One region of the Brevibacillus sp. HB1.4B genome, then DNA from elsewhere that is predicted to be linked to it. Evidence: riboswitches for the same ligand, from Rfam matches in the RefSeq annotation. Region 1 holds a riboswitch; each other region holds the start of a gene.
What was found. Region 1 has a riboswitch for cobalamin ahead of HP398_RS07115 (ABC transporter substrate-binding protein). Riboswitches for the same ligand answer to the same signal wherever they lie in the genome.
Positions count from the first base shown of each region.

Region 1 (7,769 bases):
CATCTCATTCGCTCCGTCGATGAGCTTCACATAGAAGATGTATGGTATGACAGTTTTTTACCGACCATTTCGGAACAGATCCAACAGCGCAAGCAGATGGCAAAAATTGTGATCATCCGTCGTTACAACGCTGAGCTCCAGCGCATCTTGTACGCCTTTTCCTGCTTTGACAAAGAGGTCGCTTTTGATCCAGAATCGCAGGTGTATACGATCACCCTGCACTTTCTATCTGACGAACAGGAGTTTATTTTATCGCGCATTCGTTTTCTCGGCCTGCGGGTAAAAGTAGTAGAAAACGATCAACTCAAACAGCGAATGGCAGAGTCGGCAATGAACGCCTTGGCAAGATATACTGAATCTCCACTTTGATTGTCCCAAAAAATCAGGAAATCATACCCTATTCGATTTCCTGCATTTCCCTTATTATAGTTCAGGTGAGATAGTAGCTAATCCAAGTCAGAGGTAGAAATGATGAAAACAACATGTAAAAAAGCGTCTCTCATATGTGGGCTATGGCTTAGTCTGTCATGGCCGTTTATTACGGAGCCGACGCAAGCAGCAAGTGTCATCCAGGCAAAAGTGATCGCAACCTCTCTGAACGTTCGCAGTGAACCAGCCCCCAATGCTTCTGTTGTCGCTACCGTGCCATATGGAGCGGTCGTGACGATTACCGATGAAGCATACGGTTGGGCAAAAATTAGATACAATCAAAAGGTAGGCTGGGTCGCGGGATATTACTTGCAAAAAGGTGCGGTAACGAGTGCGGGTTCAGCTTCTTCCCCAGCCAATACAACCACTGTCAAAAGCAAGCAAGGCACAGTTTTGGCCGATTCGCTTCGAATGCGAAAAGGACCAAGCACGAGCCATGAGATTATCCTTTCGCTGCCCAGAGGAACCCGTGTAGACATTTTGCAAAAGCAAGCAGACTGGATCCAAGCGAGAACTTCCAACGGACAAACAGGCTGGGTGTCTGCGACGTATATTGGCGATGCCAAGTCCAGCGCTCCGGTGTCCAAAAGCTCCAAAACGCCAGGCTTAAAAGGGAAAGTCATCGTCATCGACCCGGGACATGGTGGTTCTGATATCGGGACACAGGGAACGAAGTGGAATAGTATGGAAAAAACGTTGAATTACAAAACGTCCATGCTGCTCGCCAGCAAACTGCGACAACGCGGTGCGCAAGTCTTCATGACGAGGACCAGTGACACAGAAAAGCCTTCGCTATCGCAGCGTGTCGCTTTTAGCGAATCCAAGGCGGCAGATGCCTTCATCAGCATCCATTACAATTCTTCTCCGAAGCCAAATAGCGGGACACTTACGTTTTATTATTCGCAAGACAAAGATGAGCCGTTAGCTCGAGCGATTGAGACTCGCTTGGGTGGTGGCATCGGCTTAAGAAGCAACGGCATTTCATTCGGCAATTATCACGTCCTGCGCGAAAATAGTGATCCATCCGTCTTAATTGAGCTTGGCTTCCTATCGAATCCAAAGGATGAAGGCATTGTTCGTACATCGTCCTATCAGGACAAAGCTGCGCAGGCGATTACGGAAGCACTAGCTGATTACTTCGGTCGATAATCGTACGGCTGGACACTGTAGAAGAACAGCCTCCGCTCGAATTTTCCTTTGGCACCAATGATCTGATACCAGGTCTCTCCGATCAAAAGGTCGGTTGCGAAATCTTTCTCCAGCAGATTGGTGATCATCTCCATGACCGCTTTCTCATTGTCTTTTTGGATTTTCAACGACAAGGCCAGGACGAAATACGCCTGGTCTTCTTCCATTTCCAACAAATGCAGACGGGCTGTACCACGGCGTTTGGCGTTGAAACCATCGATCACATTTGACAGGCCCTTTTTTGCCTGCACTTTATACTTTGTCGCTTCCCTCCAGGAGGAAATAACCGCATCGTACAACGAAAACGTCAGGATGAAATGGCTGGCGTAATCCTTCGGGTCAAAAGGCTCCGGTCCCATCTGCTTCTCATCCGCTGGTATGACAACGAATGCTTTGTAGTTGCTAAAAAACGGATCGCTCATGGCAGGTCCTTTCCATCGATAGTATCTGTGTTGGTTAGTATCCACTAGGAAAGCAGGATATTATGTACAAAAACGGTCATAAACGTTCAAAAGGCCAAGTCGACATGAAAACCGACTTGGCCTTTTGCTTGCTTTTGTATAGGCATGTTTTTCAACTGAATATCTACTCATTACCGGTGGGTCATCGAGACACTTCCATGCCCGTGCTCCTCTTCCATGACCTCCATTCCTGCACCATGATTGACGGTCCAGGTGATGACTTGGCTGGAAATGACAACGGCCAAAATGGTATACATCATCTCTTTCATTGGTACGAACCAGAACGACATGCAAAGCACAATGACGTCCAGTAAAAGAAAGACCGTACCAATGGACAATCCCGTGTACTTACTGATCAACAGGGAGAAAATATCGTCTCCACCTGTCGCAGCTCCATAGCGCAGAACCAATCCGGTACCCAGTCCGGTCAGTACACCGGCCAAGACAGACGCCAGCGGCATCATTCTGCTCATATCCATGACAATCGGTGAAAATCGTTCAAACAAATCGTAAAATACGGTAAAAGCAAGTGATGCAAAAATCGTGTCCCAAATGAACTGGCGGCCTCTTACTAACCAGGCAACCAAAAACAGTGGGATATCCAGTAAAAGCATCACCATCGCTGGCGACAAGTCAAAGGCGTATTTCGCCAATAACCCCAAGCCAACAAACCCACCTTCAGACAAATGGTTCTGAAAGTTAATGTGATAATACGCAAAAGCAAGTAAACAAGCTCCAAACAAAATCATACTGTAACGCTTAGATAACTGCAGCGCTCTCCTCATCACGGTTTCCTCGCATTTTTGTCGGTTTAGGCACAGACGACCAACCGACTACCGAGGAACATCGAAAGTATAAGTCGCTACTCATACAAAGGGCCTCGCTTTCGTAGTAGGTTAGTCGCCTTCAGTGACGATCGACTACTACGAAGCTAGATGTAGGAGAGGTCAAAACGTTTCCAGATCGTCCTATGGGGACGCATGGTATCCTGATCCCTTCCATGGCTTTTCTTGTATTATATCACAAAAAAGGTGAAAAGACGATTCGAAACCGTCTTTTCACCGAGTTAAAATCGGAAAGCTTGTCCTTTTAGCTCAACTGGAATCCCTGCTGTGACAAGAAAAACTTGATCGGCAACGGCTGCAACGCGTTGATTCATCAAGCCCGCCAAGTCACGGAACTTACGGCCTAACGGGTTTTGCGGGACGAGTCCGTCGCCTACTTCGTTTGTCACCAGTAAAACTGTCCCTGGGTAGTCTTTTAGCTTTTTGACCAGCCTATCCACCTGCTGGAGCACTTGCTCAAACGTCTGCTCCACTCCATCATGCAGCAGCCAATTGGACAGCCAAAGGATCAAGCAATCAACCAAAATCACTGTCTGCTGTTCTTGTATGTTTTTTTGTGCCCCGAGCTTCGCGAGCCACTCTGTCAATGCTTTCGGCTCCTCGATCGTTTGCCAAGGGAAGCCAGACTGCAAGCGGCGGTCTCGATGGTGCAAGATCCGCTCTTCCATTTCCTCATCCGTGATTGGTGCGGTCGCTATGTAAACACCCGAGGAGCCCAAATGAGCCGCGTATTTTTCGGCAAACGTGCTTTTTCCGCTGCGTGCTCCGCCTGTAATCAGTACGATCATACTTCTTTCTCCTTAAACAACCTCTTATACTTGCGATTGCAAAATAATTTGCGGCAAATGATGAACAGGATGCTCCATGACAATCGGTCTGGTTCCGTATACAGCCTCTATTCTGTCACTTTGCAAGATGTCTTTTGGTGCGCCAACGCTTATCTGCTTTCCTCTGTGCAGCATCAAAATACGATCGCAGTATAGGGAGGCTAGATTCAGATCGTGCAGCACAGCGATGACCGTCACCTGCGTCGTCTTTTGCCATTTTCGCACGATGTCCATGAGTTGAATCTGGTACCCGATATCAAGGTAGGTCGTGGGTTCATCGAGCAACAGCACCTGAGGTCTTTGGATCAATGCCTTCCCCAAAGCTACGCGCTGCTTTTCCCCACCACTCAACTGATCCAGTGTGCGCTCTTCCAAATGTTCAAGACCGAGCATCTGTACGATTTCATCAATGAGCGATGCGACATCCTGCTTCTCTTCCCCTAGCCAATTTTGGTAAGGAAAGCGCCCCATTTCCAACACCTCTCGGACACGAAAGCCGACGGGCGGCAGACCCTCTTGCTCCAGAACAGCCAGTATTTTGGCAAGCTCTTTGCGTGGATAGGAATGAAGCTTTTTCTCTTGAAGCAAAATGTCTCCTGCATCTGCCTTAATGACACCTGAAATCATTTTCAGCAAGGTAGATTTTCCGCTTCCATTTGGTCCGATGATGCCAAAAAATTCTCCCTTGTCCACGCAAAAATCGATGCCGTGCAAAACAGGCGTATCCTGATACGATTTTTGCAAGTTGCGCACATTGATCATTGCAAACGTTACCTCTTCCTAAAGCGTTTATTTTGCTTCAATAAATAGGCGAAAAACGGTGCTCCCAGAAATGCTGTCACGACACCGAGCGGGATTTCTGTTGGACTCAGCAACATTCTGGCAAGAGTGTCGGCCCACAGCACGTAAATACCACCGCAGATCGCAGACATCGGCAGTAAAATACGATGGTCAGGACCAACCAGCAATCGAACGAGATGCGGTACCACCAGGCCAACGAACCCAATAATTCCCGCGATAGAAACCGCCGCTGCAGTCAGGAGGGTCGAAACGACCAGAACCACTAACTTCGTTCGATCCACATGGACGCCGAGATGCGCAGCCTGCCGCTCCCCCAACGCAAATAGGTTTAAGGAACGCGCATAGCTCACAAGCACCATTCCACCTATGACCAAGTACGGAATCAAGACGTACGTAAAGGCCCACCCTCGAAATGACAGGCTGCCCATAAGCCAGAACACGATCTCATTTACCGTCTGGTCGGATAGCGACACCATAAACGAAACGAGCGAGCCGAGAAAAGCCTGCACCACGACACCAGACAAAATCAGGGTCTCCGTTTGCAGCTTTCCTTGCGTATTCGCGAGTCCGAGTACGATCCATAAACTGAGCAATCCTGTAAGAAAAGCGACGACAGGCGTGCTCCATGCACCCAAAAAGGTGATTTGCAAGCCAAAAAGGATCAAGAAGGCTGCTCCGACAGCAGAACCCGATGCCACGCCCATCGTAAACGGATCTGCAAGCGGATTGCGCAAAACGCCCTGAAAGCCCGCTCCCGCAAGTGACAAGCAGGCGCCAATCAAGACAGCCAATACAACGCGTGGAAAACGAACCTTCATGACAATTTGCTCAGATGACTCCGGCCACGTTACGGTGATCCACTCAGACAAGCCAGGGATTTGATGGAGCAGGATGAGCCATACTTGCGAAATGGGGAGTTGTGCCGCCCCCATCGAGATGCTGATAACTATTGATGCCAGAAGGACGAGACAACTAACTCCTCCCCATATGAACAATCGTTTCTTCATTTTATTTCACCAAGTCAGGGTAAATCGCCTTGGCTACTTCGATTAAGCCTTGTGTAATACGCGGACCAGGGCGAGACAAAATATTTTGGTCCATGCCAAAGATTTGTTTTTCACGGATCGCCTTCATTTTATCCCAGCCATTGCGACTCGCGATCATATCCTCTAGCTTGATGCCCGTCTTTTCATCGGTAATTCCGCTCGCATACAAAATGACGTCTGGATCGTTTTGCAAAATCTTTTCTTCACTGATCGGATTCCACCCTTCGGTGTCGGAAGCAATGTTTGTTGCTCCAGCCAGGGTGATGAGTTCGTCCATGAATTCACCTTTTCCGACTGTCCAGCCTGGGGAAAATTCCAGGTATACCTTTTTCTTCTCTTCCGGTTTTACATTTTTCACTGCTTCTTGAACGTACGCGATGTCTTTCTTCATTTGCGCGACGACTTTTTCGGCTTGTTCCTGTGTGTTCGTGATAACTCCCATCGCCAAAACATTGTTTAGGATGTCATCCATCTTTGTCGGATGGGTAATATAGACTGGCATTCCGAGAGATTTGAGCTTGTCAGCCACTGGCTTTTCCATCGAAATCCCACCGACGACCATATCCGGCGTTTGAGCGAGAATGGCTTCTTCATTTGGTTTGACGACTCCGCCAATTTTCGGTTTTGCCTTCGCCGCATCTGGATAATCATCATAGTCTGAGACAGCTACGATCCGATCTTCCAAGCCTAATGCGAACAAAATCTCTGTCTCGGCAGGTGATGTAGAGACGATTCGCTCAGGAGCTTTTGCAAAGGTTACTTCTTTTCCTGTTGCATCCTTGACGGTCAATGGATACGTTGTTTGTTTTGCAGGTTGCTCGACCGCATTCTCTTGCGGTGCTGTCTGCGGTGCGCTTGTTTGTCCCCCTGGTGCTGGCTGGCTGTTATCGTTACCCGCACAACCTGCGAGGCTAGCCGCAACTAGTAGTGGGATCATGAATCGCAATGAACGTTTCATATGTAGAACTTCCTTTCTGCATGTCTGATTGACTGTTCCTTCCAATAAAAAAATCGACCCTTGCTTCCATTCGGAAATCAAAGGGTCGGCACCTCAGGGCAAACAGACAGGATGGTCTGCTTCCTGAAATAGGCCGATCCTTTCCGCGAAGGCAACAGGCACTAAAACAAACAGGCAGGTCTCCTGGCTTACGGCTGAGGAACGAGCCGATTTACAGTGGCGGGACCGCGTCGGATTTTCACCGACTTCCCTTTTCACCCGATCTTTTCGTTAAAAAGACGAGGCACCTATTTGCTGTTACGTTTGAAATTGTCACAGTCCATGACTCATCCTACATCATAGCATTCCTTGGATGAAAAAAGAATGACAAACACATAAGCCAATACTTTCTTGCCTGCTAAAAATGAAAAACGCCTGAACAAAAGGTTCAGGCAAATGTAAAGCTTTTGGCAGGCTATTTCCCTCGTTTGTCCAAATAATCGAGAATGCCCATGGAGCATACTTGTAAATCGAGCTTGAGTACTTCGAATACTTCGTGGTCACTGCTGATTCCTTGTGACTGTAGATGATCCGAAACTCGTTCAAATAACGTAAGAGACAGCTCATCGTATGATTGTCCAGCAACAAGCGCTGTCTTTCCTTCCGCCACAAACACGGGGAGCCACTCGCGTATTTGGCGGTACACGTCATCTACCTGCTCTGACATCCCAAAATGACCAAAGTAAATGCGACTCAGCTTGTGCGCTTCAAAACGGCTTAGAGACGCTAACATGGCATCCGGGTCAAACTGATTCGGCGAAGTAGATGGCAGCACGAGGTGTATGCCATCCTTTTTAAGCTGTGGATAGAGTACACCTGCCGTATCACCTGTGAACATGCCGCGGCTTACTGGATCGTAGATGCTGAAGTGATGATTGGCATGCCCTGGCGAATCCAGAAACTCCAATACGCAATTCTCTCCGATCTTTAGTGTATCTCCGTCCCCACGAATCAAAATCCGTTCCTCGAGAACAGCCTCAATCGGATCAAACAATCGATCAAAATCATCATGATACACCGCTCTCGCGCCTGCGATCAGTCGGCTCGGATCTATGAGATGACGTGCACCTTTCGGGTGGACAACGACCTTTGCGTTCGGACAATCCTTCAGAAACAGTCCTACTCCTCCTGCATGATCCAAGTGAATGTGCGTCACGATGATGTATTTGACTTGT
Region 1 is NZ_JABSUT010000002.1:533,309-541,077, forward strand. It holds gene HP398_RS07080 (WYL domain-containing protein) at 1-369, shown strand, start outside; gene HP398_RS07085 (N-acetylmuramoyl-L-alanine amidase family protein) at 472-1,578, shown strand; gene HP398_RS07090 (hypothetical protein) at 1,563-2,039, opposite strand; gene HP398_RS07095 (YitT family protein) at 2,210-2,866, opposite strand; gene cobU (bifunctional adenosylcobinamide kinase/adenosylcobinamide-phosphate guanylyltransferase) at 3,145-3,711, opposite strand; gene HP398_RS07105 (heme ABC transporter ATP-binding protein) at 3,736-4,512, opposite strand; gene HP398_RS07110 (FecCD family ABC transporter permease) at 4,521-5,558, opposite strand; gene HP398_RS07115 (ABC transporter substrate-binding protein) at 5,560-6,555, opposite strand; cobalamin riboswitch at 6,712-6,861, opposite strand; gene HP398_RS07120 (MBL fold metallo-hydrolase) at 7,010-7,769, opposite strand, start outside.

Region 2 (7,769 bases), on a different contig from region 1:
TGCGCAATCGCATAACCCAGGCGCAATCCCGGGATCGCGTACATTTTCGTCATCGAGCGCATCAAGATCACACGGGGAAAGCGCTCGAGCTGCGTCGCCAATGTATATTGCCGATCTTCCTCCACAAAATCGAGGAAAGCCTCATCCACGATGAGCCACGTGTTGGTCTTACTCGTCCATTCCGCCATTTGGCGAAGCTCATCCGGTTGATACATGATTCCCGTCGGATTGTTTGGCGACCCGACAAATACGAGATCAGACTGCGTAAAAAGAGTGTGCAGCTCTATAGGATCGGGCTTGTACCCGTTCGCTTCCTTCCCGTAGCAGCCAATGACACGGGCACCATACTGCTCGGAAAGTTGCGTGTATTCCGAAAAGCAAGGATATACCACACCAACCGTTTGCGGCGAAAGACCGAGAATGGCCAGTGCCATCGCCTCCGCTGCACCATTGGCAGGCAGCAACCATTCCTCCGGCACTTGCAGCCGCTTCGCCAGCGCACGCCGAAACACACGATGTCCAGGGTCTGGGTAATGCGCTACAGCAGCCAGCGAATCCAGCAGCATCTCACGAACGCTTGCTGGCATCCCCAGCGGATTAATATTGGCACTGTAATCCAGAAACTGCCCGGGCTCTCGACCAAAGCGCTGCGCTGCGGTCAGCAAGTCTCCGCCATGACCGTACTTCTCTATTACACCTGCGCTTGTCAAAACTCTACCCCCAGCACAGCTGGAATCCCTTCATCGTAGTAATGCTTGATTGGCTTCATCTCTGTCACCAAATCTGCGATGTCCAAAATCTCCTGCTTTGCGGCCCGTCCCGTAATCACGAGGTGAATATGACTTGGCCTATTTTGAATCGCTTCCAACACATCGGACAATGGCAACACATCATCAATCGGGAAGCGGTCAATCGCCAATGCATTATTTAGCTCATCCAAAATGACGACATCGTACGCTCCGGAAGAAAGCTTTTCGCTCGCAAACGCCCAAGCTTCTTTCAATGCCTGACGATGCTCCTCCGGTGTTTTCGTCCATGTGAAGCCGACGCCCATTTGCACAATTTCAATGCCCAATTTATCGAAAATAATCTTTTCTCCGTATGTACGCTCTGGCGACTTGATGAATTGAACCATCAGCACCTTTTTCCCGCGCCCTGTCGCCCGCACAGCCAACCCGACTGCTGCTGTCGTTTTTCCTTTGCCGTCTCCTGTGTAAACGAGGGTCAATCCTCGCTTCTTATCGTTTTTCTCCATCGTGACCACCTCAAAAAGTGACGTATTTTACTCCGCTGTTTCCTCCAAATACTTTCCGAAGCATAAAAAAAGCGCTCTGTTTCCCCCAGTACGTAAGGAAAAACAAAGCGCGGATAGCTGAAAAGCAACAATCCTCACCTCTTCCTTTGACCCGAAGGAAATCAGTGTAAACATAAAAACAGGCAGGTCTCCTGGCTCGAGGATCATCGCTCTTCTTCTCCTTCCCGCTCCCGAATGGGCAGTGGATGGCATGATGCCTTGAAGAACAGCTACTCTCTTACAGTGGCGGGACCGCGTTGGCTTTTCACCAAACTTCCCTTTTAACCTTGCTCCTGCGAATCGGTTTCGCAAAAACAAGGACCTGTTTCTCTTCCATATGTAAATGTCGTTCGTTTCGTTGACAAGCACTTGCTTTAATAATAGCAAAAGCTACCGAGGATTCAAGCAAAAGCTGCTGATTCGTCGCTGGTGACTATTAGCAGAAAATTTAAGATAATGACCGTTTACATGCCTGATGTTTTTCGTTACCCTATTGGCAAAACAATCGAAAGTGGTGTGCAGTCATGCTATTTCCTCCGATTCCAAAAATACCAGACATGGTCCTGCCCAGCCCACTGCCGATCAAGGAATGCGGCGAACCGATGATTCCCCTCTCTTCCCTTTCAGCTCAAATCACAGTCTATCCAGCCTACTACCACAAGGGCTATGCCGGAACACAGCCAGAAGCCTTTTTGCGAGAAGGGGCAGCACACAAGCTCGCCACGGCAGCCGCGCAACTGCCTGTTGGCTACAAGCTCGTCGTGTTGGACGGCTGGCGCTCATTTGAGGTACAGGCATCCTTGTATGATCGTTTCCGTGAAGCCTTGCTATTACAAGGCTGGCAGGAAGGACCCGCCCTCACGGAAGAATTGAGCAAATTCGTCGCTTATCCAACAACAGACCTCTCCAAACCGTCCCCTCACCTATCCGGCGGTGCAGTGGATCTAACTATCGCAGGGCCTGATGGCTGGCTGGAGATGGGGACCGTCTTCGATGATTTCAGTGAACTGGCTTCCACTCGCTATTATGAAGAGCTGGCACAGTCTAAGCAAAAAGACATCGAAATTCGAGACAATCGCCGACTGCTTTATCATTTGATGACGGCTGCCGGATTCGTCAACTATCCGAAAGAATGGTGGCATTTCGAATACGGAACGCGCACTTGGGGACAAAAAACGCAGAAAGAGCCGATTTATGGCGGGGTTTTGTCGATGTAACCACAAATAATCGAGCAAGGCATGAGCCCGGTCGATACCGTACTCATGCCCAGATGGCCGCCCACTCTTCAAACTCAACAAATTCCTGTACCTCTTAGGTCACTGGTATTTCAGAAGATGCTGCTGAAACCAAAAGGCTTTTGTTGTATTCAGGTGACAATACAATATTTGTATAAGTTCCGTGCCCTGACACATAGTGATAGGAATGCTCGACGCCTGCTGGGATAAAAATAGCTGCTGGACTCTCAACAGTCTTCTCTTCTTCACCAAGTTGAACATGACACACCAGACCAGTGCCATCAGGTGCATCTCCCCAAAAGAGGAAGGCACTGTCACAATGATGCGCATGTCTGTCTACATGTTTTTCAGGAATACCGGACAAATCGCATAATCCAAATATCCTTTGGATCACATAGAATGAGGCTCGCTCATCAACACGCGAATCCATCATAACCCAGCGTATCCCTGGACCGTCACGATGATACTGTAGCTCTGAAGCACCTTTTGGAAACGGCTTTCCTACCTGTAAGGAAACAGGCAGCTTTGGGCTTCCTAATGGAGGACGCTTTTCTTCGAGAAGCCGTGTTCTTCCAATTGTTTCGGGAGGAAATGGCTCATACGCTTTGGAATTCCTCTTTACGGCTTGGACATGGTAAGCCGATGTATGCGTAAAAGCATTTTGCCCAGCGATAGGGCGCAGTCCGTCCGGTCTATACCCTGTCGTCAGACGTATCGCTTGTACAAGCTCGGGAATTCTATCCAAAGAATAACGATGATCATTTCGAAGCTTTTGCAACGCAACAGTAAGCTGGATCAAGTCAGTAATACCAGCTCTTTCGCCGATTCCTAAAATTGTCGCATCAATGACAGAAGCGCCTGCATCAATAGCCGCCAGCGCATTCGCTTGAGCAAGACCAAGATCATTATGCAGATGAACTTCAATTTCGCATCCAAATTCCTCAATGGCACGAGTTACAATTTTTTTGCATGTATCAGGCTCCCATATCCCGACAGTATCTGCCAAACTAATGCGATCTGCGCCTGCCTGCAAAGCAACATGACCTAAGCTGGATATCTTTTCCCACTCTGTCCGTGAAGCGTCTTCAATCGTGAATCTAACCTGTAAGCCAAGCTTTTTTGCTTCGATAACAGCTTGTTGGACTTTCTCTTGTATATAGCTTTCCTGGTGATGACTGAATTTGGTTTGGATAGACACATCATTAATGGAAGCCCAAATCCCCACCCAGTCTGCTTTGGCGCGCTTTACTGCATGTACTTCTTCAACAGTAGCTCTCGCATGCATTAATATTTGTGCTCGTCTTGCCGATTGAGCCACTTTTCGGCAGATTTCTTCATCCACGGCAGAAATTCCAGGATGGCCCACTTCTATGAGGTCTATCTGATAGCTTTCCAAGAGATGCAGGATGCGAATCTTGTCTTCGCATGTGAAGCGCACGCCTGATTGCTGCTCTCCTTCTCGCAGTGTTGCATCCAAAATTTGAAACGGCTTCATTTCCAGCACATCCTTACGGGTTTACTTCCTTTTTCAGGAATTCGTCTGTTTCACGCAAGAGTTGATCACGATTTTTTTCATACAACACCCAATGTGTTGCATCTTTGATAACCACTTCTTGTTTTGCAGATGCATGGGTCAGCTTATGGAAGAGGGACTTATCGGCAAAAAAGTCCAGATCTCCTCGAATGATCAACACTGGCGTCGAAATTTTCGTTGCATCAAAAATGGGTCTGTCCGTCCAGATGTAATACAGATCTACCAAAGGTCCCATTGGACGGCGGATGGATTGTTCAGGTTGCTTGCTCCTGTTAGGATCAGAGTTTACGAAGACCTTGGATACAGCATTCATTGCCTCACCGGAAACCAGATCACGTTTATCTAGCATCATGTGCCAATGGTGCATGGCCTTGTCAAACTGGACAACCTGGTACGCTGGTAATTGGGGATTGATTTCACCTGCCTTCCCTTTTGCTTCAAATGGAGTTGCCATCAAAGGCAAAGAAAAACCATGCATAACACCATAAAGCACGAGTTTTTCAATATCATCGGAATGTTCAGTCGCGTACATCCCCGCAACAACTCCACCCCAAGACCATCCTACGATACTGATTTTATCTACTTGTCGCGTTTTCTTTATGTGCTGGACGACAGCCTCCAGATCTTTTACCGCCTCAGTGGCACGGACGACAGGAGCATTCTTTACAGGTGGTTGATCCATCTCAACTGGTCGGGTAGAATGCCCAAACCCTCGGAAGTCCATCGCCCATGTGTCGTAACCTTGCTTTGCGTATTCCTCCATCCAGGAGTATCCCGGAACATCAAATGCTTGGGCGGTAGGTACGCTAAACGGTTCAAGAAACAATACAACCTCATTATTGGTGAACTTTTCCTTGTTTTTGGTACTCATATGCCTCACATATAAGGAGACGTCCTGATCGATACTTGGCACTTTCAGCTCTTCCGTTACGATCTCACTGGTTGATTCCACTACGGATTGAGCTTGTGTTGTACTATTTTGATTGGGGGAATCAGGAGTTGAACACCCTTGAACAAGCAGCCCTAAAGATATGACTAGCATAAGAAAATGATTTTTCATTTGATGATTGAGATTCATAGTTTGGCACTTCTTTCAAAGTAGATTTAGAGGGTGCTAGAAATTGAAGATTCTTGACAGCAACGCAATGCATCCTGCTGCAATGATTAAGCCTGCAGGCAACCCATTTGTCAGTAGCACTGCCAAAAGTGTTCCAAGTGTTACGCCTATGAAAACAACCGGTTGATCTGGCAAAATACTTAAGCCTTTTCCCCCGACATAAGAGATGATAAAACCTGCTAAAATGGCTATCGTTGCTTTCCAACTGACCATTTCCTTGCCAAGGGAGATGAAATCATATTTTCCTTTGGCAATCGGAATCAACAAGAATACCATTAGACAAAACAGACCCACATGGAAAATTGGTTTTTGGATTGCATCCATGACAGGCACTGCTTTTAGCAAAGATAATCCGAGCAGCAAGAGGGAAGCGTAGACGAGAACCAGATCCTTTGCCACTAATGACAAGAGGGCGATTACCAGTAAGATAATGGTGGTATGCAACATAGGAGTCCTTATAGTAGCGTGTTATCCCAGCTTCCCTCTGCCGGGGCTTCCACCTGTACCATTTGGACGGAAGCTAAATTGACTTTGACTAAATTGGGAGCAACGGCTGGCAATAGGTCTGGTCTCTGAATGATTAGTTTGAATGCCTCAAAGCTAGCCAATACGCCGACGATATTCGCTACCGGAGCAAGCACTGCCCATGGAGCCTCTCTCTTTACATAGGCATCTGCCCATTCAGGCAAAGCGCCTTGCGATACGGAATACTTTGCACGCTCGTCTTTGATCTGATTAATTTTTTCACGCATCTCTGGCGTGAGAGGCTGTTGATAGGAAGGGTGTCTCATGGCGACCTCATAGGGCAAGGAGTCGGGTGTCATGCACATGACTCCTCCGCGGAAAGGTGGTGTTACCGCAATCCAGATGGAGGGAATACCCATATCGGCTGCTGTTCTATGGATGATTACCCGTGCAACCAGATTATCCGTAGCATCTACAATCACATCTGTATCACCCAGCAGATCATGTGCATTTTCTTCGGTAACAAACTCCCTTGTTACCTTTACTTCCAGCTCTGGATTGATATCGTGAAGTATTTCCTTCGCTACTTCCGCCTTGGGAGAGTTGATTTTGCTGACAAAGCTGAGCATTTGGCGGTTGAGATTACTTTCCTCAAACGAGTCTTGATCGATGACATGTAGCTTCCCTACACCCATCCGGGCGAGTTGAATCAATGTGATTCCTCCCACGCCGCCTGCACCTACCACCGTTACTCTAGCATTTCGCAGTTTGGCTTGCTCCTCACTCGTAATGATTCCGAAATTGCGGGTAAAACTGTTGTTATATAATTCGTTATTTTCTATCAATGACATACAATCATCTCCTTCGTTCTTTCAAAATCGTTATAGTGTTGCATAGTTCCACGTTCCATCAGGGGGAGTTGTCACTTTTACCGGTGTGTCCGTATCTAGATTAATGAGAACTCCTTTGGGTGCACGTGCCAACGGTTCTCTGCCCGTCAAGATTTGCACAGCTTCATGAAAGCTGAAAAGCGCTATGAGATGGGCACGAACTGGTGTAATAATCCAGCCAGCCTTTCCCTCACAAAAATCCTCTGCCCATTCCTTTGGAGCTCCTTCTTTGACAGAGTGCCAGGCCCTGGCTTTTTTTATGTCAGCAATCTCTTGGCGTAACGCTTCATTGGTCAACTTTTCCCCTGCTCCTGGAATGTTCAATGCTGTTTCGTACGAGATGCCGTCTGGAAAAAAGGAAGAGACAAACCCGCGGGTTGGGGGGCTCCCTGACATGCCCACGCTTGGTATGCCCAACTCACGCGCGGTCCGGTGGATGATGACGCGGGAGGGTATATCGTCCACTGCTTCAATCACCAGATCATGCCCTTTCATCAGTTCAAGCACATTGTCTTCATCAACATTTGCTTGGACGCATCGAACAGATATGTATGGGTTGATGGACTGAAGAACTTCTTCAGCCGTCGCTGCTTTTGATTTACCCAATGAATGTACCGTTGCCAGCATTTGACGATTAATGTTAGAAACTTCGAATTCATCAGGATCTACTCCGGTGACCTGCCCGATCCCCATGCGGGCGCAAAGAATCGCTTCCATCCCCCCAACCCCGCCGAGTCCAAATATGATGACCCTTCCTTCCTTTAAGCGGTTTTGTTCCTCAGTGGTATACACGCCAATATTTTTCTTGACCATTTCCCAATAAAACGAATCCATTTCCAATTCTTCTTCCTCCTCTTTCCAATTTCAATTGACCAATTACATTTGCCATTATAGAGTTCCAGTTACTAGCAAAAAATAGCTCGTTCTGACTATTAATTGGGTTTTATTTGAAATTTTCATGAACAAAAGAGAAATATTTTTAGCTAGAATAGACAAAATGAAAAGGCTTGAGTCCGGTACAATACCGAACCCAAGCCTTACACTCCCCTAATCTTACTGTAAGAAATCCGCCATAATGATCTCCGTATCAAAGGGCGTAATTCCCTCCTCCAAGGAAAATACTGTATCTGCCTCTTCCGCTTGATCAGTCAGCTTCCCCCTCGCCTGCGCATGAAGCATGAACAACTCATGCAGGGTAGGCTTCACCAACGAGGTGAGCGCTCTTCCCATCAGC
Region 2 is NZ_JABSUT010000006.1:216,555-224,323, forward strand. It holds gene cobD (threonine-phosphate decarboxylase CobD) at 1-710, opposite strand, end outside; gene cobO (cob(I)yrinic acid a,c-diamide adenosyltransferase) at 707-1,255, opposite strand; cobalamin riboswitch at 1,420-1,635, opposite strand; gene HP398_RS16740 (M15 family metallopeptidase) at 1,819-2,511, shown strand; gene HP398_RS16745 (LeuA family protein) at 2,606-4,024, opposite strand; gene HP398_RS16750 (alpha/beta hydrolase) at 4,038-5,141, opposite strand; gene HP398_RS16755 (DUF441 domain-containing protein) at 5,178-5,627, opposite strand; gene HP398_RS16760 (HesA/MoeB/ThiF family protein) at 5,636-6,496, opposite strand; gene HP398_RS16765 (HesA/MoeB/ThiF family protein) at 6,527-7,375, opposite strand; gene HP398_RS16770 (TerD family protein) at 7,589-7,769, opposite strand, start outside.
Region 2: linked by a shared signal. The riboswitch ahead of cobO (cob(I)yrinic acid a,c-diamide adenosyltransferase) and the one ahead of HP398_RS07115 (ABC transporter substrate-binding protein) in region 1 are both predicted to bind cobalamin.

Region 3 (7,769 bases), on a different contig from region 1:
GAGACCTACTGAGTGCAGCTCACTGTTTGCCTTTTGAACGCCTGGAGCGTTTTCTACACGCGTCATGTCACTCACGGCTGTAATGGCTTCGATTCCTTCGTGGACGGATTCACGGATCATTTTGCGTTCCATCACGTTGACGATATTGAGCGATGCCAAATTGCAGCTAATATCGCGACGGATGATATCCATCTCGCCGTAATTGGTAATCGTCGAAGTCTCCTGCAATTGGAAGATTTCCGTGCACAGGTTGGACATTTTCACCGAACCGAGATCTTTCAGTGCATGGTTGTTGTTCGCATTCGTTTTGTTCATGATGTACGGATAGCCCGATTCCATTTGAATCATCGCGATTTTGGTCAACATCTCGCGTGCGCTCATCACGGTCTTTTTCTTGATGCGATCGTTTGCCAAGAGCTCCTCGTACATGTCATCGAGGTCCATATCATCCAGATGCACACCGTATTCTTTGTACACGGAGTACGGAGCAAACACAGTCAATGGCTTATTTTCTTCAGCCAGCTTGTAGAACACGTTTGGTACGATCAGGCCGATGGACAACGTTTTGATGCGTGCTTTTTCATCCGCATTGATCTTTTTGCAATCGAGAAACTCGTTGATATCCCAACCGAAGATGTTGTAGTACGCTGCACCCGAGCCTTTGCGTTGCCCCATTTGATCTGCGTAGGAAAACGCATCTTCCAACAGCTTGAGAACGGGCATAACACCTTTTGCTGCGCCCTCGACGCCTTTGATCGGCTCTCCTCGTCCGCGGAGCTTGGACAAGTTCACGGCCACACCGCCGCCAATTTTGGATAGCTGCATACAAGTTCCCAAAATAAAGTTGATGGAGTTCAGTGAATCATCCATTTCGAGCAAGAAGCAGGAGACCATTTCTCCACGGCGGCTTTTGCCTGCATTCAGGAAGGTTGGTGTCGCTGGTTGCAAGCGTTGATCCATCATGGATACTGTCAAACGCTTAGCGAGCTCAAAGTCACCTTGTCCAAGGGACAGTGCCACAACGGCCACCCGGTCTGGATACTGCTCTAAGTACATCGATTTATCGTTCGTTTTCAACGCGTAATCTTTATAAAATTTGGAGATAGCCATGTACGAAGCAAATTGAAAATCAGCGTCATAGGCCAAACGGTAAACTTCATCGACCTGCTCAACAGTGTATGTTTCATAGACGTTTTCATAGAAGTCATTCTCGATCAAATAGTCCATGCGCTCTTTGACACTGCCAAAAGTCATCGTATTGGACTGCACTTCTTCCATGAAGACCGCAACCGCTTCCCGATCCTTTTCCAGTTGATAAAATCCGTCATTGCCACGCTGCATCAGTTCGTTGTTCAATTCAATATGCCGCAATTGCTGCCACCCCACTCGTAAATTGTTCCACGTCACGGCCGGTACCGGACAGTTCAAATTTAGAAATCACCGGAACGCCATATTGGCTCGCGATCGTATCCGCGCTTTTGGCAAAGCTGGTTCCCCAGTTGCGGTTACCGCTGGCGGATACTCCCCGCAGATGGACATGATTTCGCTTCAGGAACGTCGCCACCTTCTCCGGCACTTGTCCGAATCCCGTCGTGTATGTTATCAAAATGAATGGCTCGTCTAGCACCATATCTTGATCAATTTCCACATGTGGCAAATTAATTTTGTTGACGAATCTTCGGACGTTTCCTGTTTTTGAATCATAAGCGATTAGCATGTCCCTCATCCTATCCCCTGCTATTTTTACTCTGTATGTATGTTATTTAGCCAAAGTAAAAGCGCATCCGACGTTTACATGCCGAATGCGCGTGATGACTTCCATCTAGCAATTCGCCAATACGAATTGCGCGCTCGAACACTTCCCTATCTCCCGTAGGTTAAACAGTGCAAGCGGTTAGGCAGGTCTCCTGGCTTTAGGATCATCGCTCCATTTTCACCTTCCCAATCCCTCAAGATCAGTGGCATTCTTTCGCAAATGGAACTCTCTCATTACAGTGGCGGGACCGCGTCGGATTCTCACCGACTTCCCTATTAAGTCTACCAAATCTGGCTGGTAAACACCTCACCGCATCAATATGTAGTTGGTAAAACTTACTTTACCTCAATATATCGTAGGAGTCAAGCTCAGTATGCGCTCTTTTCGAAAACTAACTATTCTCCTTTTTCGGCTATTGCCAATCTCTGGTTCTCGTTCATATAATAGATTTTGTGTGCGTTGGTTAGCGTTGGAAAGATTGGAGAGTAGCCCTCATGAAAAGCACCGACTATCAACCTGTCGTCATTCCTCGTTCTTACAGTAAAATCATGACTTATCAAGAGCGTGACTATCACATTTTTGTAAGTATACCTGCCGATCCCCCTCCGGAATCAGGCTTTCCCGTCATATATTTGCTAGATGGCAACTCTGTTTTTGCAACCATGACCGAAGCGATACGAATACAATCACGTGGCCCTGAACGAACTGGCGTGTATCCTGCTATCGTCGTCGGGATTGGGTATCCAACGGACGGTCCGTACCATCCTGCCCGTTTCTTTGATTACACGTATGAAGTTCCCGTCACAGAGCTTCCTGGCAACCCACAAGGAGCCGACTGGCCTCAGATGGGGGGAGCAGAGCAGTTCCTCACCTTTTTAGAGGAGGACCTCAAGCCGAGTATCGAAAACGACTTCCCCATCGATCGGACGCAACAAGCGATTTTTGGACATTCGTTAGGTGGCTTGTTTGTCTTGCATGTACTTTTGTCGAGACCACACGCTTTTCAGCGTTATATAGCTGGCAGTCCTTCGATCCATTGGAATGAGAGCGTACTGCTTGCGAAGGAGAGTCAATTACCGAGCCTGCTGACAGATGACCTCGACGTCCATGCACTCCTCACCATCGGGGAGTTGGAAAACGATGGGCGATTCTTAGTCAAAGAAAAATCTCTGGCGATGATCGAACGATTGTCCTCCATGGGCAAAGGTCAAATCAAGGCTTCCTTTAAAGAATTTGCTGACGAAAATCATTCGTCCGTCTTGCCCGTCTTAATTTGCCAAGGACTCAAATTCGCTACGAAAAAAACTGCCCGCTAATAACGGGCAGTTTTTGTTTATCATGATTCGCTCGCTTACTGCAGAGATAACACTTTGGTGATTTGGGGCAGCTCTTCGATGGCAGATACAATCGTCGGTGTAATCTCTTCATCGGTCACAGAGATAAGCAGGGCATTCTTCCCTTTTTGCTCACGCGATACATTCAACTTGGAAACATTGATTTGATGTTCGGCCAGTTTTCGTGAGACATCATAAATCACACCTGGATAATCGATATGGCGAACCAACAATCCATGGGCACCTGGAGGTATGCGACACGCACAGTAATTGATTTCACTGATGTACACTTCTCTCCAATCTTGCGCCAAGGTGTACTTGTTCGCTCCTACCCGCAACACCGCCAAATGATTCGCATATTCACCGGAGCTATGTTGGACAGGAACCTTCGTCCCTAGTCCTTCCACTAACTGCGTTGCAATTTCCTCTTTATTTTCATGAGCAAGAATACTTAATTGTGCACCCGCTAACTCTGGCTCGAGTCTTTGAATCAGTTCAGCTAGTTCACGCAGTCCAGCATATTGGGTCATGTGTTGCCTTCACTCTCCCAGTCAGGTTTATCCTTGTTTTCACGGCAGAATCCAAGCTTCCGGCTCTTTCTTGATAGAGGATTCGTTATCAGCACGATACCAAGCCGTCAACGTTTGTCCATCTTTCGTATAGTAGATTCGGTAGATGGTATTGCCTTTTCCGCTATTGGTAAAAGGACTTTCCTCCTTCGGAACCGCTGTCACTCCACCCGCAACTACAGCCCCGCCGTTCTCCTTGATGACGTTTTGGATCGTCGCCATATGCTCTTTACCCATGGAGGCCATCCCAAAATAAGAGATGATCGCCAAGAGAACCGCTCCCGCCAAAAACGAAACGATAATCACTTTTGATTTTTTCGTAGCATCCACCGAGTGCTTCCCCCGTCTATCTTAGTTCTCTTTATCAACTAAGCGTACCTTGTCAATCGTACCGCCACCCAAGCACACTTCCCCATCGTAGAAGACGACAGCCTGACCAGGTGTTACTGCTTTTTGCGGCTGGTCAAAAATGACCTCCACGTTTCCGTCCTCCAGCAGGTGAATAGTTACTCCCTGATCTGGCTGGCGATAACGGAATTTCGCTGTACAAGTAAATGTTTCGGAAGGCTTTTTATCACTCGTCCAGCTAACGTTGGTTGCCAAGAGGCTCTTCGAGTACAGACGGATATGATCAGAGCCTTCACCTACGATCAGGACATTACGCTCCAGATCTTTGTCTACAACAAACCAAGGCTGTCCGCTCGTGCCATGACCTCCACCTATTCCTAAGCCTTGTCGTTGACCCAATGTATAGTACATCAGTCCGTCGTGCGTGCCGATGATTGCTCCTTCTACGGTCTCGATATTTCCTGGTTTGGCAGGCAAATAGTTTTGCAGGAACTCACGGAAGTTGCGCTCTCCAATAAAACAGATCCCTGTACTATCCTTCTTTTTCGCTGTATAGAGTCCTGCTTTCTCTGCGATCTCCCTTACTTGAGGTTTCGGGAGATGACCAATCGGGAACATCGTTTTGGAAAGCTGTTCTTGGCCCAATACATTCAAGAAGTAAGTCTGATCCTTGTTGTTGTCAGCGCCACGAATGAGTTTGTATTCGCCATCAATGTGCTTGACCTGCGCGTAATGGCCGGTGGCAATATAATCCGCCCCAAGATCCATGACCTTGGCAAGAAGCTCGCCGAACTTGATTTCACGGTTGCACATGACATCCGGATTCGGTGTACGGCCTCGTTTATATTCATCCAAAAAATACTGGAATACCTTATCCATGTATTCTTTTTCAAAGTTTACCGTGTAATATGGAATGCCGATCTGTTCACAGACGCGCCGGACATCCTGGAAGTCTTCTTCCGCCGTGCAGTGGCCGAATTCATCGGTATCATCCCAGTTTTTCATGAAGATGCCGATGACGTCATATCCCTGTTGCTTAAGCAGGTAAGCCGTCACGGAGGAGTCGACTCCGCCGGACATGCCGACAACGACGCGTGTATCTTCTGGTCGCTTCATAAGTCTTTCTCCTCTTATTCAATTTGTACCATTACAGATTACCATGTTTCGCAAAACAAATCATGTTTTGTTACACTTTTGCCCAATAGAATGAAAAAACGCCTGACGCATAGTTGGCGCCAGACGTTTGGTAGTAAGGTTAAGCCTGCGAAGATTCATCCTTGATTTCCGCGCGATATCCCTCGATGCTTTCTTCACGACGCTGATTTTTTGCTTCGAGGTTTGTTCTTTCCTCCTCGGAAATCTCGCCAGCATTAGCCGCTAGGTAAGCTTCGGACTCACGAATGTTCTCTTCCGTATTAGAAATCATGTTTTGCAGCTTTTCTGCGTTGTCAGAACGGTCATCCGGCTTCGCCATGATCGATACGCCTCCTACAAAGGGTTATATGCAACACCTTTACCATTGTGCGCCAATCATGGTTTCTTTATGTACCCGTGTTATAATAGAAGAAACGGATTAAACGAAAAAGAGGGTTTCCCCTATGGCTTCCTTAGATTTGCTGGAAAGAAAGCTGCTTCGGATCATCTCTGATACAGATCCCGTCCGCCTGAAACGACAATGGGTGAAGGGGCAAAAGGTACCTGTATCCGAAGTGGAACAGCGCATGCGAATCGATCTTCTCTTGCGCAGACTCGACAAGCTACCTGAGGCCAAGCGCCAAGAAGTGCTTGCGCTACTCAAATGGTTTAACTGGTAGAGATTAGCGGATGGACGTTCCCAGACGCCACTGGCCGTCTATCCGATTCAATTGCTTCATATCCATAATCGCATCTTGATTCAGCGGTCCATAGATGTGCGGATACAGCAATCCATCCTTCGCTGCCTCGTATTTGACTTCCGAAGTCGTTTTGGTTTCATCGACAACGAGTACATACAACTCCTCGTCAAACTGTGCGTAGACGCGGTTTGCTACCTTTTCAAGCAGCTCGTCCCCTTTTGTCGCGTGAATAAAGCCTTCCTGCTCGTAATCGCGCGGTAAGTAGTGATCCTTGTCCATCCACTTTTCCCAATATGCTTTTGGTACCATGCAGTAAATGATAGAGTTTTGCATGTTTCTCCTCCAAATTTGATTATTTTTTTGGCATTGCTTTGTTCAGGTGACGCATAGCTTTATCATAGAACATCTGGTCCATCTGCCCTTGATCATATCGCCATTGAATGAAGTTACGCAGAGAGTGCAAATCCACCCAAGCATCCTTCGCTTGCGGATTGCGGTCAGGTACGTCTCCTGTTATTTCACCCTCGTAGACAAGCTTCGCCATCTCGGTTGGGTGCATGCCGATCTGATAAGCGATTTGGTGTAATGCGATTTTCATGGAACCTCCCCTTGCTTTCGCATGGATACATCTTATCTTCCGTCTATTGTGCCAGTCTTTTCGAATGATGCCAAGCCCCTAGCACTACTCCCAAAGGTTGTACCTTCCTCCTTACGTTTTGCTACAATGAACACAGTATTACAAGGAAGGGGCAGTATCCCATCATGTCAAAACAACGAGATCAACTACAAAAGAGATGGTTCCAGCGAAAACGCATCTGGATTCCCCTGCTTATCATCGCATTCCTGTTTCTGGGTAACAGCTCTTATCTTGCAAAAGAGCCAGAAGGGGAGCCTTTTTTACTTGCTCACCGCGGGATGGCACAAACCTTTCATATGGAGAACATCACCAATGAAACTTGTACGGCAGAACGGATTTATCCACCGGAACACCCGTACCTGGAAAATACGATTCCTTCCATGAAAGCCGCTTTTGATGCAGGCGCGGACATCGTCGAGCTCGACGTGCAATGGACCAAAGACAATCGATTCGCCGTGTTTCATGACTGGACGCTCGACTGTCGGACAAATGGAACCGGTGTGACGAGAGATTATACCTTGACCGAATTACAACAGTTCGACATTGGCTACAATTACACAGCGGATGAAGGGAAAACCTTTCCCTTCCGTGGAAAAGGGATTGGTATGATGCCCTCTCTCGATGATGTGCTACAAACTTTCCCTGATCGCTCCCTGCTTATTCATATCAAAAGCAATGACCCACTTGAGGGGAAAGCGTTGGCGGATGTTTTGGCAGCATTGCCCGCTGAACGATTGGCACAGCTTTCTGTTTATGGAGGTGACAAGCCAATCGAGATACTGAAACAACAAATGCCAGAGCTGCGTGTCATGTCCAAAGCATCACTAAAAAGCTGCCTCATTCCGTACATGGCAGTGGGTTGGTCAGGATATGTGCCCGATGCCTGTTCACAGACTCAACTACATATTCCCGATCAGATCGCCCCTTGGCTCTGGGGTTGGCCGAATCGTTTCATGGCAAGAATGGAAGCAAAAGACACCCGCGTGATCTTAGTCGCAGGCAGTGGAGAAGTGTCGCAAGGCTTTGATGTTCCGACTGATTTAAAACGAGTGCCCGCAAGCTTTACAGGGGGCATATGGACGAACCGGATTGATCTGATCGGTCCAGCCTTTCACGAAAACGTAGAAAAATAATGAAACGATTCTCTAACATATTCGTATATACTTATACGGAATAGACTTCCAACCTAACTAGGAGTGATTGATATGCTCAAGAAGCTTTTGAAAAATTTACTCGGTAATCACTCATCTTCGCACAAGTACCGGAAATACAGCAGCAGCGATTACAAAC
Region 3 is NZ_JABSUT010000009.1:65,394-73,162, forward strand. It holds gene nrdE (class 1b ribonucleoside-diphosphate reductase subunit alpha) at 1-1,371, opposite strand, end outside; gene nrdI (class Ib ribonucleoside-diphosphate reductase assembly flavoprotein NrdI) at 1,358-1,717, opposite strand; cobalamin riboswitch at 1,881-2,080, opposite strand; gene HP398_RS21020 (alpha/beta hydrolase) at 2,251-3,072, shown strand; gene HP398_RS21025 (ACT domain-containing protein) at 3,108-3,620, opposite strand; gene HP398_RS21030 (hypothetical protein) at 3,660-3,989, opposite strand; gene mnmA (tRNA 2-thiouridine(34) synthase MnmA) at 4,011-5,123, opposite strand; gene tlp (small acid-soluble spore protein Tlp) at 5,263-5,481, opposite strand; gene HP398_RS21045 (hypothetical protein) at 5,606-5,821, shown strand; gene HP398_RS21050 (DUF952 domain-containing protein) at 5,825-6,175, opposite strand; gene HP398_RS21055 (hypothetical protein) at 6,195-6,440, opposite strand; gene HP398_RS21060 (glycerophosphodiester phosphodiesterase family protein) at 6,605-7,612, shown strand; gene HP398_RS21065 (hypothetical protein) at 7,685-7,769, shown strand, end outside.
Region 3: linked by a shared signal. The riboswitch ahead of nrdI (class Ib ribonucleoside-diphosphate reductase assembly flavoprotein NrdI) and the one ahead of HP398_RS07115 (ABC transporter substrate-binding protein) in region 1 are both predicted to bind cobalamin.

Region 4 (7,769 bases), on a different contig from region 1:
GAAAGAAGAAACTGCTTGTCCGTTCTTACGGCAAGCAGTTTTTTTCATTCATTCGGCCCAAGCGGGTCAGGGTATTTGGCCGAACCCATCTTCATTTTTCCAGAATCACTTAAATACATATTCACCTGGATTTGGGTCAGGGAATCAGGTGTGAGCTTATTGCGCTTGCGTATTTCGTATTTTCGCCAAGCTTGGTAGTCTTTTTTAAACAAACGTTCCTCCAAGCTATACAGATCAACCCCTGCTTTGACTCCTTTTAGAAACGTCCCGCGAATTTGCTCGGCTACCTGTTCTTCGGAGTTTTTCCGTACGAAAGTAGGCGTAACGGCACTCATCATTTCACGAACGAACCCCTTTAGTCGGACATTGACCTGATAACGAGGTAGCTCTCCAGTGGTAATCGGAGTGATGTCCAATTCAACATGCTCGATGCGCATGGTTGCTTTGGGAGTGTTGTTTTGTCGCACAACGAGGCCAGCAAATTCCGTGTCACTATTCATCCACCGAATCCCCATTAAATCACGATTGGGGAAGTAACCCAGCCAATTTCCACGATGTATGGCGTGGATGCCATCGATGGAGAGACGAGAAATAAAACGGTTATTTTCTTTCCAGGATCGCTCGTACAGCGTGATGTTTGGCAATAACACGGTGTTTGATGGCTCCCAAAAGCTCGAGATAAACCGAAAAAATTGGATCGGCTCGATAAACGAACGCTGCTCGTAAACATCCTTTGGCTGATGCAAGAGAGAGTCCAATGGAGAAAATCCGACCAAAGAATGGGAGCTTAACACTTTGTCAATCGGCTCCCGCGTTCCGAATACCCACTTGGTGTAACGAATCAGACCGTATCTGTTCATAATATCGTGGGAGGTGATGACGCCCTTTTCCAAGAGCCGCTCATGAAATACGATGGAGGATACAAAGCCTAGAAATACAGGTACCTGTGCGTTTTTTTGCAAGTTATCAAAGGCAGACTGAAGCGTTTTCCCTTTTCCGATCGAAATGGTCGCTGGTGGCGATTGAAGGGTGGTTGATGACTCCTGCTTCGCGACGGTAGACAGATCGGTGGATTGGGCGTACATAACATACTCATTGTTGACGTAATCAATGCCCATGGCAGATAAATAGCGAAGGTCCTGAATGGCTTTCTGATCCCAGCAGCCGCTAAGAAGAGTCGTTGCCAACAGCAGCATAGCAGAAGCAATCCGCATGCATTTCATTTGTTATCGCCACCCTTAGCAGCTCTCGTCCGAAAAAAACTGGTCATGGACTTGAACAAGACAATGAACAGTGTAAACAAGGAGTTGGATGAACCCATCAAAATATACGATCTGCCAAAGGAGGTCAAGGTGGACAAGTAGTATACGATGGCAATCATCCCGAGGATAAAGCCGTACATGCCGATGGTTGCGGAAAGGAAGAAAACAGCGAAACGAGCCACGGTTACCGCACCGCTTAATGACTGATTGACCAGTGTGAAGGAGGCAACGACTGTAAGGGAGCCGATAAACAACATCGAAGGCGAAGTCAGGCCTGCACGAATGGAAGCATCCCCGATAATCAGTGCACCGACCAGTGCCAGTGTTTGCCCGACGTTTTTGGGCAGACGGGCGCCTGCCTCACGTAGAAACTCAAAAATGAACAAGATGAGAAATAGCTCCATCGGCGCGGAAAAGGGCAACCCTTTTCTTCCCTGCGTAACGGTAGCGAGCAATTGAAAAGGATATTGCTCTATATTATAGGCGGATAGTGCAATCCAGAAGCCAGGCAGAAAGATTGCGATCCAAAATCCACCTAGGCGCAGCATGCGTTCCAGCCATACATAGGTAACAGGGTACTGATCGTCTTCGGGAGATTTGATTAGTTCGAGTAAGGTTACAGGTGCCACGAGTGCCAAGGGCGAGCCGTCTACCAATACGACGACCTTACCTTGCAGCAGCATGTAAATGACATAGTCAGGGCGTCCAGTATAATCAACCAATGGAAACAGGGAGTGAGTGTTGTCGCTCAGTATCTTTTCCAGAATGGCGCTGTTCACAATTTTTTTTGAGGTACATTTGTGTATTCTCTCACGCATCATCTCTACCAGATCTTCAGATACCCCATCTGTGATATACATCATACCGATTCTTGTGCGCGAGCGCGTTCCGAGAATAAAAGGCTCATAGGCCAGAGTAATCGTTCGCATGCGCTTGCGAATGAGAGCAACGTTCGTGGAGAGATCCTCGACGAAGCCGTCCCGAGGACCTTTGATCGAAATCTCTGTATTAGATTCTTCAGGAGTGCGCTCTGGACGATTGGAGATGTCCCAGGCAAACGGAGGAGAGTCACCAATAAAAATCAGCAAATCTCCTGCAAACAGTCTCTCAATCCACAACTCTGGGTTCGTGAAGAGCGGGAAAAGAGGCAGAGAACGCAAATCACCAATAGCCAGGAATCGCTCCAATTGCGGCAATGCCGTATCTTGTAATTGACGAACGTCTGCCAGTCCTTCGCAATAAAGCATCAATACAGGCTGGTCCTCGGATGTGACCGTGCGCATAAAAACGACGTCCGCACAATGCGCGAATTTTTCCCGCAGTTCCTCTTCAAGGGTCATGGCCTATTCCCTCCTGTTTGGATGGCTTGCGCAGAGTAACCAGCATGAGTGCGAGAGTAATCACAACGATAATGGCTAAGTAAAGCGGATAGTATACGTGCGTCAGAAAGGATACAAACTGCATGTCACTGTAGGGGAGGCTGGTAAAGGCGATCATGCTTCCACCTAGAAATATCATCATGAAGTTGCGCTGTTTTCGGTTACGGATCGTGAGTAAATCTCCCAAGAGCAACAAGCAAATGGTGATGCGTATAAAAGCCCCAGCGAGCCATTGAAAAATGGAGAAAAACTCCATGTTCTCGATGTCTTTTCCAATTGTGAGCAGCCGCCATTGCTCAAATGCCGGAAAGCGTTGGCGTGCAGACTCCACTGGTCCAAATTCCGCAATAGCTCCTGTCAACGGACTGAGTGTCAGCACAAGCGTGATGCCGAGCATGACCAAAAAGTGTACGAGGCGCAATGGCTTACGTACGTGAGGTTGGAGCAATAGTAGCAGGAACATCTCTGAAATGCCGCCACCTACATAGAGCATCCCGTGAAAAAGAGGACGATACCCATGCTGGAAAAGTGGCATCAAAAGACTATAATCCTTTTTAGGAATATTGCCAAAAGCGACGAAAAATCCAAGCATAACCACGATGGGCAGCAAGATTCCTGCTGTGATTCCTACAGAGGTTATTCCACCAATTGCAGCGAGTATACATAGTCCCATTAAGGCTAAGGCGGTCACCCACTCTGGTGTTCGAGGCAAGTAGTTGACGGTCGTCCATGTCTGGGTATCGATCAGATTGGTTAGGGCCATCATGTACAGGCAGACCATGATGGGGATGAGTAACAGATGGCTGACGATTTTTCCTGAGCGTTGGGCGAGCCATTCATGCAAAGAACGTTGCTTCATATTTCGATTAACCACAAACAGCAAGTACGCCCAGAAGGAAAAAGGGATACCAGCAAGCAACACGCTCAACCAAGCATCTCTTCCGGCTTTACTCAATAAGAGGGGGATGACGGTTACGTGGTTCGTAATGCCGATCGTCAGCATCATCACCATAATGGCTTGACCAATCCCGATTTTTCCGTCCACTTTCATGAAGACTTATCCCCCTGTACGTGGTGGTGCTGTTAGGATTTGCCTGCTTGCTTGGAAATATGTATCAACGTATAAAGGTTACATCCGCCCGAAAAAGTATGGTATTCTACTATGAGGTAAAAAGGTAGAAACGGAGTAAGGAGTGCAGCCGATGTATCAGCTCATAAGAAAATATCTGTTCCAGCATGATGCGGAAGAGATTCATGAAAAGACAATTGGTGCCTTAAGACTGGTGGAGGATTCTGCTCCAGGCAAAAGCATCCTGAAGATGATCTATCAGGTAAAAGACCAGCGGTTGGAGAATAAGCTGTGGGGAATGACGTTTCCGAATCCAGTCGGACTTGCAGCCGGTTTTGATAAAAATGCGGAAGTCTATCATGCGTTGGGTGCTCTTGGTTTTGGGTTTGTGGAAATCGGGACGTTGACACCGCAGGGGCAGCCAGGCAATCCGAAGCCGCGTTTGTTCCGATTGCCGGAACATCAAGCTGTCATTAACCGGATGGGCTTCAACAATCACGGTGCGTATTTGGCTTCCCAGCATTTGGTCGATTACGCATACTCAGATGTTCCAATTGGGATTAACATTGGGAAAAACAAAGTAACGCCGAATGAAGAGGCGGCCATCGACTATAGCAAATGTATGGACATGCTCTATGCATACGGTCACTATTTCGTCATTAACATCAGCTCTCCGAATACCCCGAATCTGCGTGACTTGCAGGAGACAGAGAGCTTGCGTCATTTGGTGCGTGCAGTAAGGGAAAAGGCAACCGAAATGGAAGCACGTTCCATCAAGAAAAAGCCGATTTTGCTGAAAGTAGCACCAGACATGTCGGATGAGCACATGCGCGATGTTGTTCACGCTGCTGTTGAAGAAGGCATTGCCGGAATTATCGCTACCAATACGACACTGTCACGCGAGGCGGTTTCCGGACATCGTTTTGCCGAGGAAGCGGGCGGCTTGAGCGGAAGACCTCTTACGGAGCGTTCCACTGCTTGGGTGAAGGAGATTTATCAAGAAGTAGGAGACAAGGTACCCATCATCGGTGTCGGGGGCATTTATAACGGCGAAGACGCCTACGCGAAAATCCGAGCAGGAGCCAGTCTCGTTCAGGTGTATACGGGGATGATTTATCAAGGCCCAGGTATCGCCAAGCAAATTAACAAAAAGCTACTCAAGCTCATGCAGCGCGATGGTTTTAAACATATTAGTGAAGTAATTGGCGTAGACGCAAAAGAATAGATAGAACAAGTACGCATAGGTCGATGGCTCCGTTTGTAGTGGGGCATCGGCTTATGCGTTTTTGCTTATATTCTTCCGATTTATGTAGTGATCCGTTATAATGATGTGGGACAAACATGAATTGTCTGTCAACTTCATATGATCGGCGTTAGGTGCCTTTATGTGACGCATAAAGGGTAACAGGGAATCGGGTGAAAGTCCCGAGCGGTCCCGCCACTGTAACCAGGGAGCTCTCTTTGAGAAGGAAACCACTCATTTTTGTATGGGGAAGGACAAAGAGCGTATGGATCTGGAAGCCAGGAGACCTACCTAGTAGCCACACCCACAAAACCTTCGCGGAAAGGAGCGGTGAATACGAGGCAATGAGGCTGTATGTCAGTCTGTTGTTTTGTGTGCACATCTCGTCCATTGATGGATGGGATTTTTTTGTTTGTAGGAAAAGAACGAAAGTCAGTGAAGGAGGAAGGAACATGAATCGATCTCGTCTCGTATCTACTTGTTTGATGATCGCGGGCTTTGTCCTGTATTTCCTGCTCAATGAACCAGAGACAGGACATGCGATGCACATCATGGAAGGGTATTTGCCATTATCCTGGGCCTTATTTTGGTGGGCTGTCTTCTTGCCATTTTTTATTCTTGGGATTCGCTCGATTAACAAGATTGTAAAAGAACATCCCGAAATGAAGCTCCTTATTGGTGTTGCAGGAGCGTTTGCCTTTGTTTTATCTGCACTGAAAATCCCTTCAGTTACAGGCAGCAGCTCTCACCCGACTGGAACGGGCCTTGGCGCCATTATGTTTGGGCCTTTTGCGATGTCTGTGTTAGGGAGCATGGTGCTCTTGTTTCAAGCCTTGCTTTTGGCACATGGAGGTTTGACTACGCTAGGGGCAAATGCTGTATCCATGGCAGTAGTAGGACCACTGGTGGCATACGGAATCTATCGGGTGATCATGAAAGTGCGCGGAAGCCAGCGTCTGGCTGTTTTTGCGGCGGCTGCCTTGGCTGACCTCGCTACCTATGTGGTGACTTCGATTCAACTGGCACTCGCATTTCCAGCTGAATCTGGTGGAGTGTTGGCCTCGTTTGCCAAATTCGCAGGAATTTTTGCATTCACGCAAGTTCCGCTCGCAATCAGTGAAGGTCTGTTGACCGTTCTTGTTTGGAACTGGTTGTTATCTTACAACGCAAAAGAGCTTACACAGCTTCGTTTGCTCAAACGGGAGGAATCGCTGTGAAAAAAGGATGGAACTGGCTATTACTCTTGGGGGTAATCGTACTGGCGATTGTCCCACTGTTGCTGGTGCAGGATTCGGAATTTGGCGGCGCAGACGGCGTGGCGGAGGAAGCGATCAAGGAAATTGCTCCGAACTACGAACCGTGGTTCCAGCCGCTGATAGAACCGCCAGGGGGAGAGACGGAGAGCCTATTGTTTGCGGTGCAGGCGGCGTTGGGAGCGGGAGTGGTTGGCTACGCCGTGGGCTTATACAAAGGTCGGTTGGATAAGCGGAAAAAATGAACGGGCTGCAGCTTGATTCTCTCTCTTATCAAAACAGGCTGAAACGTCTGCCGCCAGCTCATAAGCTCTTGCTGGCGAGTGCATTGTTACTGCTCGTCTTGGTGGGACATGTATGGATGCAGATGGCCGTCGTTGTTTGGATGACGGTATGGGTAGTGGTGTATGCCCGTATACCTGTCCGTATCTATTGTGCCTTTATGATCGTGTCGCTCTCGTTTTTCGCGGCGGGGCTCCCTGCCCTATTGGTAGAAGGGGCGAAAGCAGGCGAAGTACAGGTCCAGGTCGCGGCAGCATGGGAGTTGGGTTCGTATGTGCTCTATGTGCCGACGTCATCATTCAGTAAAGTTTGGATCTTATTTTGGCGTACCATGGCGAGCTTATCTTGCTTTGCCTTCATTTTGTTTACCGTGCCGTTTGCCGAAATCTTGCAGGTGTTTCGCCGACTTCGTATGCCTGTCCTTGTGACTGATTTATTAATGATCATGTATCGGTTTATTTTTGTGTTAGTAACGATTTCTCACCAGCTCTGGATTGCCCAACGTTCGCGTGGAGGTCATCGCGGCTTCCGAGCGACGCTTCGGGATGCAGGGGTTCTCGTTGCGCAATTGTTTGTCAGAGCGATGCGCAAATACGAAGCCTTGCATAAAGGAATGGCGGCTAGAGGCTTCGGGGAGAGCATGCAGGTGCTCGCGTTTCATACCCATGCTCGTTCGCGACGCTATGAGTGGGAGTCAATCGCAGGCTGTATGCTGCTGGTGCTGCTTGAGTGGTGGACAGGAGGTTGGTAGTTATGACATCACGGTTGTTGGAGTTCATCGATTTGCAGTACACGTATCCAGGAGGGCGGGGACCCGTCCTGTCTGGGCTGTCCTTATGGATTCCAGAGGGGAAAAAATGTGTCCTTTTGGGACGAAACGGCTGTGGGAAGTCTACCTTGTTCTTGCATGGGAACGGGATCATCGAGCCACAGAAGGGACAGGTGCTGTGGAAGGGGAAACCGCTTGTCTACAAACGAGCCGCACGACAAGAGATGACGCAAAAGGTAGGCTTGGTCTTTCAAGATCCCGAGCATCAGCTGATCGCAAGTACGGTCGCAGAAGATATATCCTACGGTTTATGCAATCAAAAGCTGCCTACGGAAGTCATCCGGGCAAAGGTAGAAAAAGTGCTGGATGCATTCGGGTTGAGAGAGCTGGCAGAAGCTCCGATTCATCATTTGAGCCTGGGACAAAAACGGCGTCTGGCACTCGCGGGGGTCATGGTCATGGAGCCAGAGCTTTTGCTGTTGGACGAGCCTACTGCTTATCTGGATCGCTAT
Region 4 is NZ_JABSUT010000005.1:119,524-127,292, forward strand. It holds gene HP398_RS13890 (Ger(x)C family spore germination protein) at 45-1,223, opposite strand; gene HP398_RS13895 (spore germination protein) at 1,220-2,602, opposite strand; gene HP398_RS13900 (GerAB/ArcD/ProY family transporter) at 2,592-3,692, opposite strand; gene HP398_RS13905 (quinone-dependent dihydroorotate dehydrogenase) at 3,844-4,935, shown strand; cobalamin riboswitch at 5,069-5,262, shown strand; gene HP398_RS13910 (energy-coupling factor ABC transporter permease) at 5,406-6,170, shown strand; gene HP398_RS13915 (energy-coupling factor ABC transporter substrate-binding protein) at 6,167-6,451, shown strand; gene cbiQ (cobalt ECF transporter T component CbiQ) at 6,448-7,239, shown strand; gene HP398_RS13925 (energy-coupling factor ABC transporter ATP-binding protein) at 7,242-7,769, shown strand, end outside.
Region 4: linked by a shared signal. The riboswitch ahead of HP398_RS13910 (energy-coupling factor ABC transporter permease) and the one ahead of HP398_RS07115 (ABC transporter substrate-binding protein) in region 1 are both predicted to bind cobalamin.